3 regions of the Yersinia hibernica genome follow, and region 3 is predicted to be linked to each of the others. Evidence: predicted binding sites of a transcription regulator. Region 3 holds the regulator's gene; each other region holds the start of a gene.

Region 1 (3,285 bases), 1.9 Mb from region 3:
ATCTCACTGAGATGGGCTTCTAGCAGGCGGTAAAACAGAGTCTCATTGGTATCTTGAATATTACGCAGATAAATATGTTTATCATCATCGTTTTTGAAATCTTGATACTGGCGGTAAGCTCGCTCAGCCTGCTCTTCAATGGTTTCAACCGCTTCCGGTAATAAACCGTGTAAATTGAAGTGGCTGCGCTCATCATTGCTGAAAGCGCTGCCTTTATTCAATAAAGGGAATTCCAATAATATGGGGCCAGCGTAAGGGATGTACAGGGGGCGTTTACTTTCGTATTCCAGTTCCATGAGTTTTACTCTTAAACGTTATTATACCTTTCATCCTTGAAGTCGCAGGGGATCTCGCTGTGCTCACTCACCTGAATGACTTACTGGAATAAGCTCATCTGAGTGTGTTCGCTGGCTGGCAACCTGTAACTCCACTGACTTTGGGTCTAGACAGTAATGGTTGCGTTGATCCTAAAAGATAAGAGAAATATGTACAGCTTTTGTTAGTTAAATATGTCAATTATCGGCAAAAGTGCGAATTAAGTTGCAAATTTTGCCGCTCAGTTAGCCCTGCATTGAGCCGCTGACGCGATTGATTGGATGATGAATTCCTGAACAAGGGAAATGGCCGTTTTCACCGCACCAGCCATCTCACTGTGGCTTAGTAGGCTATGTAAGCAAATCAGTGAGCGCGCAGATAAAAGCAATCATCGGGGTTAGTCAGATAACCCCGGTTTGGTGCTATCTGATTAAAATGTCACGCGTTTTACATCAGTGCAGCCAAGGGCTGCCAGTGTGGCTTGAGTGGCATCCCACTGCGTTAAGATTGGGCGGCTGGCTTCAACCAGCACGGCACGGCGGATGGCGCTACAGTCGGTGCCGGAAAGGTTGGTCAGAATCAATGCCGCTTGCAGGGGGGGCAAGCTTGGGTTAAACGCCGCATTTTCCGCATAACGGCCAGCATAAATGTTGCCATCGCTGGTTTCTAGCGCCACACCGCTGTGGGCAAGGCTATAAGGCGCATGGCTGTGATTGGCGCCGTCAAGTGCCGCCTGAGTCAGGGCGTCAGTCTCTGTGACTTGATAACCGTGATCTACAGGGTCCATCAGCAAGGTAGTGATAGCCAAATCTTTTGGGCCGAAAGAGTCTGGTAAATATTGTCCCAATGTTGAAGCAGGGCGGCCCGGTAGATGGATATGCAGGCCTGTTCCGCTGTTCAGTTCATTCATAAATTGGCGGCAATGGCCACACGGGGTGTAATTGACAGTAATAGAGACCAAACTGGCCTCGCCCCGTAACCAAGCATGAGTGACCGCGCACTGTTCGGCATGAATGGTTTGTTGCAATGGCGCGCCGCTGAACTCCATATTGGCACCAAAGTAGAGATTACCGCTGATACCGCGAGCAATGGCCCCCACCTTAAAATGGGAGATAGGTGTTAATGCACAAGCGGCGGCGAGCGGTAGTAATGCAAATGCCAGCTCATCGTCATCCAACCCACTGATACCTTTCACCGTTTTCACTTGCTCAGCTGTTAGCATGGCAGGGAAATCGTTTGCGCTCAAGATGGGTTCAAGTGCAGATTGCAGTGACGTGGGCAACTTAGCCCAAGCTTCATGAAAACGTGCTTGCATAGAGTTTTCTCCAATAGTTACGGCAAACTATTCTAGGCAGCTTGGTGCTTCCCTGGTGTGATATGGATCCCGTTGTATGTGAAATTCATGCAAGTAAAATCTTAAATGGGAGATGTATCTCAAATTTATGCCGCAATATTACTGATATTAGCCAAACAAGTGTAGCAGCACCGGAAACAGGAATGGCGCCAAGAGTGAGGTAATAATCCCACAGATGACCAATGCCAGCGAACTGAAAGCGCCTTCTTGAAAATCCATCTCGGCACAACGGGCAGTCCCGAGGGCGTGTGAAGCCGTGCCCATGGCCAAACCGCGTGAAGCTTTAGTGGTGATTTTTAATAGATTCAACAAGCTGTGACCAAATACCGCCCCTAAAATCCCCACAAAAATCACACATACCGCGCTGATGGCGGGCAACCCATGAATGGATTCGGCCACGGCCATGGCGATCGGCGTAGTGACGGACTTGGGCAAGACTGAAGCGGCAATTTCGGGCGTTGCTCCCATCCATAAGGCCACTGCGGTGCCGCTGACCATGGCGGTAATACTGCCAATAAAACAGATGCTAATGATTGATTTCCAGCGAGCTCGAATTTGGTGTAATTGCTCATACAGTGGGAAGGCCAGTGCCACTACGGCAGGTTGCAGCAGGTCGTTGAGAATTTTACTACCGGCAAAATAGTGGGCATAAGGCATATGGGTCACTAGCAACAATGGAATAATAACAACCATTGATATTAGTAATGGGTTTAGCAGCGGCATTTTCAGCCAGCGCGCCAAGCGGCGTGCGCTGAAGAAGACAATAAGTGTCAGTGGCAGTGACCACCATAAATTATTGATCATTTGTCCTCCTCGGTGTGGGTCGGAGAACCTATCACTTTGCGCTCACGGTGGACGTAATGTGAGCTGTAAGCCACCACCAACATCACTATTAGCGTGCTGACAAAACAGGAAACCACAATCGGGCCGAATTGCTTGGTCAGTTGGTCATAATATTGCATAACACCGACACCGATAGGCACGAACAGCAGTGCCATATAGCGGATGAGCAGGTGGCAGCCGGGTTTTACCCAGGTTGAGGGTAAAATTTGCGAGGCAAGCAGGGCAAACAAAATCAGCATGCCGATAATACTGCCAGGAATAGTGATGGGCAGCAGCAAGGCCACCGCCTTACCCGCCCATAAACACAGATAGATAATGGCGAAAGCTCGCAGATACTGCCAGCAAAGTGAAGTCACATTGCGCATAAACGGAGTCCTGAGTGACAGAATGTATTCATCATACAATTAACTTTGGCACTGTGCTAGTCATCACACTATGAATAAATAATTTCCCTGTCACTTTCAAATTGTCGCGGTGTTAGCTGATTGTTCTGCCTGTGTTTTTGCCAGCCGGTAACCGCGATAGAAAAATGCCAGCCCTAAAATTGCCGCGATTATTAGCATATAGAACATCATTTGTGGTGCGGTATAGGCTAGCAAGAAACCACACAGCACCGGGTTGGCAGCGCCGCCTAATTGGCCAAGATTCTGAACTCCATAATAGCTGCCTTTAAGATTTGCCGGAGCAATAAAATCGATAAACAGGTATTCGACCGGGATAACAATAATCTCGCCCAATGAGAAAATTGCCATTGCTAGCATCCATAGGGGGAT
Region 2 (3,285 bases), 2.2 Mb from region 3:
ACAAAATAGCCAAGCGTAAAATAGATTATTGCGCCATTGCGGTGAGGTCTAAATATTTTGCCAACGGCTTTTGTTCTGGATGGGGCAAATAAGGCAATTGCCCTAATTGGGGGGCCGGTAACCGTTCGCGCAGCATGGCAATGGTTTCCGCATAATGTGCCAGCCCCGGATTAATCCTATTCGCCACCCAACCTAATAAAGGTAACCCATCGTTGATAATTGCTTGCGCGGTTAATAAGGCATGATTAATACAGCCTAATTTAATTCCGACGACTAAAATTACCGGCAATTGTTCTTGTATCACCCAATCAGAATAAAAACGCTGGTCATTCATCATGACTTTCCAGCCCCCGCAGCCTTCGACTACCACGGTATCGGCTTTAGCGGATAAGCGCTGCAATCCTTCGGTCATTTTATTGTAATTAATCAGGGTATCCGAGCAAGCATGGATAACATCCCCGACCAGTGGGTATGGGTTAACCTCTTGATAATCAAGCTCAATTGAGGATGAATCTTGTAAAATCAGGGCATCCTGGTTACGCAGTCCATTCGGCGTTTCTTGACTCTCTGTCGCCACCGGCTTATAGCCTACAGCGGTTCTGCCATTTTGGCTTAAGGCCTGAAGTAAGGCCCGTGACACCACGGTTTTACCAACAGCTGTGTCGGTACCCGTCACAAAAACACGCGTTAACATAACAATACTCCGCAATCTGGCCACTTCGACTCACGTCTTTCCGCCTAATATTAGCGAAATGGGTAACATGGATAAAAGTCTAGGCGATGCCGACAGCAAACAGCTTGCGTTAGCGCAATGTTTTGCTGAACTGAGCGCGGTTTTTAACAAATAGTGCGCAATAATAGGGGGAATAGATCCCATATACCCATTATTAATTAACGCTTTATGATTAGTATTGCCCTAGCCTTGCAATAATTTCACCAATAAAGAGCCATTATATAATGCCTCTTTTACCAGCGCCGCACCGGGCATGGTGCCCTGATTAAAAAATGCCGTTGGCTCCACCAGAATATGTTCACTGTAAGCCGGTAGTGCTTGCTGACGAATACAAGAGGCAATGGCGGGATGCAGAATAGCCGCGGCTTTATTTAAGGGAGAGCCGACCAAAATCTTTTCCGGATTAAATAAATTGACCATGATGGCAATAATACGGCCGACACTGTGACCAACGCCCAAGATAATATCTTTGGCTAGTTGGTCACCAGCCAATGCCGCATCACATAATGACTCAACATTCAGTGGTGAGCCGTGTAATAACGAACTCATGGAGCCATTTAATCTTTGCTGGGCAATTTCCAGCATATTTTCAATACTGGCCACCGTTTCCAGGCAGCCATGATTGCCGCAATAACAGCGTTTGCCATAGGGATCAACTTGAGTGTGGCCAATCTCAACCACACTGCGGCTGCCGGCATGCAATACCCGGCCGGCACTAATCACCCCGGCCCCGACGTTATGGTCAATCACCACTTGAATCACATTCTGGCAACCGCGCGACGCGCCATATAAGGCCTCAGCCATCGTCCAGGCACAAATGTCGTGTTGCAAATAGACCGGCAATCCGGTGCGTTGCTCGAGCGCCGGGCCAAGTTGCATCTCATCAACATCATAAAATGGCATTTTATGCACGATACCGGCGGGCGCATCGATGATGCCTGGCATGGTAATGGCGATAGCGGTCAGTCGTTCCAGTTTTTGCTGATGACGGATAAAAAACTGGTCAACTTCGCTCAGAATGCGCTGGAGCAACGGCTGCGGATGGCTATCAGGCAGTGGGATGTTATCTTCAACCACCAGTTTACTGCTGAGGTCGCGTAGCGCAAGGGTAATGGCCCCCCGGCTGATGCGTCCGGAGACATAGTGCCAAGCTTCGGTATCAAGCACCAAACCAATGGCTGGCCGCCCACGGCTACCCACATCTTGATATTCGGTTTCTTTGACCAGATGCGCTTCGACCAATTCCCGCACAATCTTGGTGATGCTGGCGGGGGCCAGTTGCGCCCTCTTAGACAGTTCAATACGCGATATCGGGCCGAACAAATCAATCAGCCGATAAACGGCCCCTGCATTGGTCTGCTTGATTTGATCAATATGCCCAGGCTGCCCATCCGTTATCACCAAACCGGCTCCTTCTCTGTCACCGAGTATTTTTCGCGCTTCTAAATAAAGATTATCGGCTATGTTGCGGCTTTTAGTATATGGCGTCAACTATTTGATTAGTTATGTGATTTAACGCACATAATCGCCGATGTCCTGCGCCTTGCTGCGGGTTATTTATACGAAGCTTGGATAAAGCCTGTCCATCGTATTGATGGACTCCGCGCGGTCAATGCCGCATCAGGCGGTTTCCGGTGGCGTATCCGCAACCATCAGGTCAATCAATGCTTGCGCCGGGGCGGTCACTGGGCGATGTTTATGATTCACCAACCACACCTCGGTGGTCGCGCTGGCCTCTGCGAGGGGTAAATATTTCACCCCGTCCACTTTGACCCGAGTAAAAGACGCCGGCAGGATAGAAACGCCTAAACCGGAGGAGACCAAACCCACAATGGTCATCGCCTCGCCCACTTCTTGCGTGATGTAGGGGGTAATTCCGGCCCGCGCTAACAGCGTGAGGATTTCGTCATAAAGTGCCGTGCCCACCTCGCGGGCAAAGAACACAAAAGGTTGCTCGGCTAACGCGCTAAATTTGATACTGCCGGTGGGCAAGGCGGCTAACGGGCTTTCTTGGTGGACGACCGCCACTAATGGCTCACGCAGTAGCACGCGGTATTGTAGTGCATCGGGCAAACGGGTGTTGCGCATCACCCCCAGATCAAGCCGCCCATCCAGCAACGGCTCAATTTGCTGTTTGGTGTTAACCTCCTGCATTTTAATATGAACTTGTGGATGGCGCTGGCGAAATATGCGCAAATTTTTAGACACGGTACTGATAAACGGAGCCGACGAAGTAAAGCCAATGGTTAACTCGCCAGATTCGCCACGATGCAAGCGCGCGGCTTTCTCCGCCGCCGAATTCACTTGTGCCAGAATTTGGTAAGCCTCTTTTAAAAACAGTGCCCCTGCTTGTGTAAGGCTGACATTGCGGTTATTGCGAGTCAACAGCCGAGCGCCAATTTGCTCCTCCAAAATTTGAATTTGTTGGCTCAGCGGGGGTTGAGAAATGCGCAAACGCTCGGCGGCGCGGCCAAAATGCAACTCTTCGGCGACCGCAATAAAATAACGTAAATGTCTGAGTTCAATACTCATCTCGCCCCATTGATACTTTT
Region 3 (3,285 bases):
GGCCGACATATCAGCTATTTTGGCCCAGAAGCCAATGACTTTGGGCAGTTAGAAGAGAGTGTTTCGCAATATGGCGCATTGGGTACCGGGCGCTCACGTAAGTATTTGCATACCTATGATGAAGCCGTGCCCTACAACCAGATTCCCGGCACATTCACTCCGTGGGAGTCGCTACCAGAGCCGACTGATGTGCTGTTCTATGAAGGGCTGCACGGCGGGGTTGTCACCGAGCATCATGATGTCGCAAAACATGTAGATTTACTGGTCGGCGTAGTCCCCATCGTTAACCTGGAGTGGATTCAAAAATTAGTCCGGGATACTGGCGAGCGCGGCCATTCTCGTGAGGCGGTGATGGATTCCGTGGTGCGCTCCATGGATGACTATATTAACTACATCACGCCACAATTTTCGCGGACTCACATTAACTTCCAGCGAGTACCGACCGTCGATACCTCCAACCCATTTGCCGCCAAAGCCATTCCGTCACTGGATGAAAGTTTTGTTGTCATTCACTTTAGAGGTCTGAATCAAATCGATTTTCCCTACTTACTGGCGATGTTACAGGGATCGTTTATTTCCAATATCAATACTTTGGTGGTCCCAGGCGGGAAGATGGGGCTGGCAATGGAGTTGATTATGGCGCCATTGGTGCAGCAATTACTGGAAGGCAAAAAGATTATTTAATCGCCTGCGTACTTGAAGTAGCGGCCAACATCTCCGCTGCTTCAAGTCCGTCGAGTTTATTTAGGCGATTTCGCGGATCTCAAAACTGTGGGTAATGGTCGCCGCTTTGCCCAGCATCAGAGACACCGAGCAATACTTTTCAGCTGACAGCTCCACCGCGCGCTCAACAATTTTATCGGTTAAGCCCTTGCCGCTCACAATAAAATGCAGGTTAATTTGTGTAAACAGGCGCGGTGCCTCTTCCCGGCGCTGCGAGGTTAACGTCACTTCGCAATCGCGCACATCATTACGGCCTTTTTGCAAAATAGAGACAACGTCAATTGCGCTACAGCCGCCCGCCGACATTAACAGCATTTCCATCGGGCTCGGTGCTTTGTCTCCCGCATTTCCGTCCATCAAAACTTGATGCCCTGAAGCGGATTCCCCCAAAAATGTCAGCCCCTCAACCCACTTTACACGTGCCTGCATAACTCTTGCTCCCGGTTAAATTTTCTGATTCAGACTACCCTTTCATTTACAAACTGGCAATGTAACCCGATGTTCATCATGCTGAAGCGATACAACACAAGACACTGGCCTCATCCTGTGCTACAAACAGAATCGAAAGTGTTGTTTCTAGAATTAAATAGGGTAGCTTCTCAATACTCAGTGAAGGGTTTCTATCCGGTACGTATCTTGGCTATACCTTTCGGCAGTTGAGCAAATTAATATGCTAAGAGAAAGTGTATTTTATAAGCACGCCGCGCAGGGAACTCTGAACCCTGTTAAGTCTGGCTGCGATAACAACAGAGGATAACAGCGAATGGTTCTCGGCAAGCCACAAACAGACCCGACTCTCGAATGGTTCCTGTCTCATTGCCATATCCACAAATATCCATCGAAGAGTACGCTAATTCACCAAGGTGAAAAGGCCGAAACGCTTTACTACATCGTGAAAGGCTCCGTTGCGGTGCTTATCAAAGATGAAGAAGGTAAAGAGATGATTCTCTCCTATCTCAATCAGGGGGATTTCATCGGCGAGCTTGGATTATTTGAAGAAGGCCAAGAACGTAGTGCCTGGGTTAGAGCAAAAACCGCCTGTGAAGTGGCTGAAATTTCTTACAAAAAATTCCGTCAGTTGATTCAGGTTAACCCAGACATCTTGATGCGCCTGTCTTCACAGATGGCGAACCGCTTGCAGATTACATCGGAGAAAGTGGGTAACCTCGCCTTCTTGGATGTCACTGGGCGCATTGCACAAACGCTGCTTAACCTGGCAAAACAACCTGATGCCATGACCCACCCAGATGGGATGCAGATAAAGATTACCCGCCAGGAAATTGGTCAAATAGTTGGCTGCTCCCGCGAAACTGTGGGGCGGATACTAAAAATGCTGGAAGATCAAAATCTGATCTCCGCGCACGGTAAAACGATTGTCGTTTACGGCACGCGTTAATTCCCCCATAAACCGGTGTCGTTACCTCGGCACCGGTTTTTTATTTGTGTGATCAATAAACTTCTGGGGCCTATATGAATTGGCAACGGCTTATTTATCATCCTGAAGTTAACTATGCACTTCGCCAAACATTAGTCCTCTGCATACCTGCGGCGTTGGGATTCGCCATGGGCGAGTTACGGCTGGGGTTGATGTTCTCCCTGATACCAGCGTGTTGTAACATTGCGGCGCTAGATACCCCCCATCAACATTTCTTCCGACGACTGATTGTCGGCGGGGCTCTCTTTACATTCAGTAGCTACCTCACTCAGCAACTGCTGCTGTGGGAAGTTCCATTACCCGCAGTGATGCTTGGCTTGGCATTAATATTGGGTGTGAGTGGAGCTATCAGTCAGCTCAATGGTCGACTGCTTCCCGCCGCCCTTATCGCCGCTATTTTCAGCCTCAGCATGGTGGGCCGCGCACCTATCTGGCAAGCCCCCTTGATGTGTGCCGTGGGGACTCTCTGGTACGGCGTATTTACCTGGCTGTGGTTTCGCTTATGCAGGGACCAGCCCATCCGTGAGCCATTGAGCCAGCTTTATCATCTGTTGGCTGATTATTGCGACGCGGCATATCGTTTATTTGGCCAGCAGCAAGAAGCAGAAAAGACGATACCGCAGCTGTTAGATAGACAGCAAGGTATTATGGATAAAATTAATCAACTTTATCAACAATTTAACTTGCTCCCTAATACCACAAAAAAAGAACGAAAACGGCTACTGACACTCTTTCAAATGGCACTCGATTTGCAAGAACACATCACTGCGGCGATGAATCAGTCAGAAAAAACGCAAGAACTGGTTGAACAGACACCAATAGAAAAGGTTCTTGAGCGCAATATACAGATTATCTCAACACAAATGCGCACCATCGCCGATGATATTCTCTACCACCACCGGGCGAAAACCCATGTTAGCGCGGGTGATGCACTGGTCGAACTGGAAGAAATTGCCCAGCAATATCCTAATAATCCGGTGGCACAATTCTGCTATTACCATATCAGTCATATTACCCAAATCCTGAGTGACCAGCGCCCGCAATATGACCGCGATTTGATGTCCAGCCAGGTACCCCAGCCGCTCTGGCCAGCTATTGTCAGTTACTTATCTTTTAAATCCAGTGTA

What was found. The regulator CRP, encoded in region 3, controls carbon source genes, mostly activating them, when cyclic AMP is high. The targets are predictions, from matches to a motif close to ATGTGANNNNNNTCACAT.
Region 1: the regulator CRP is predicted to act here: its motif matches at 1,686-1,703, upstream of cdd (cytidine deaminase).
Region 2: the regulator CRP is predicted to act here: its motif matches at 2,239-2,256, upstream of mlc (sugar metabolism global transcriptional regulator Mlc).

Annotation. Positions count from the first base shown of each region.
Region 1 is NZ_CP032487.1:2,497,574-2,500,858, reverse strand. Features, by position in the region: gene D5F51_RS11835 (NAD-dependent malic enzyme) at 1-296, opposite strand, end outside; gene cdd (cytidine deaminase) at 746-1,630, opposite strand; gene D5F51_RS11825 (CidB/LrgB family autolysis modulator) at 1,778-2,473, opposite strand; gene D5F51_RS11820 (CidA/LrgA family protein) at 2,470-2,877, opposite strand; gene D5F51_RS11815 (MFS transporter) at 2,974-3,285, opposite strand, start outside.
Region 2 is NZ_CP032487.1:1,856,328-1,859,612, forward strand. Features, by position in the region: gene bioD (dethiobiotin synthase) at 26-694, opposite strand; gene mlc (sugar metabolism global transcriptional regulator Mlc) at 917-2,134, opposite strand; gene D5F51_RS08760 (LysR family transcriptional regulator) at 2,354-3,265, opposite strand.
Region 3 is NZ_CP032487.1:4,405,953-4,409,237, forward strand. Features, by position in the region: gene D5F51_RS20770 (phosphoribulokinase) at 1-684, shown strand, start outside; gene D5F51_RS20775 (OsmC family protein) at 745-1,152, opposite strand; gene crp (cAMP-activated global transcriptional regulator CRP) at 1,487-2,119, shown strand; gene D5F51_RS20785 (YccS/YhfK family putative transporter) at 2,194-3,285, shown strand, end outside.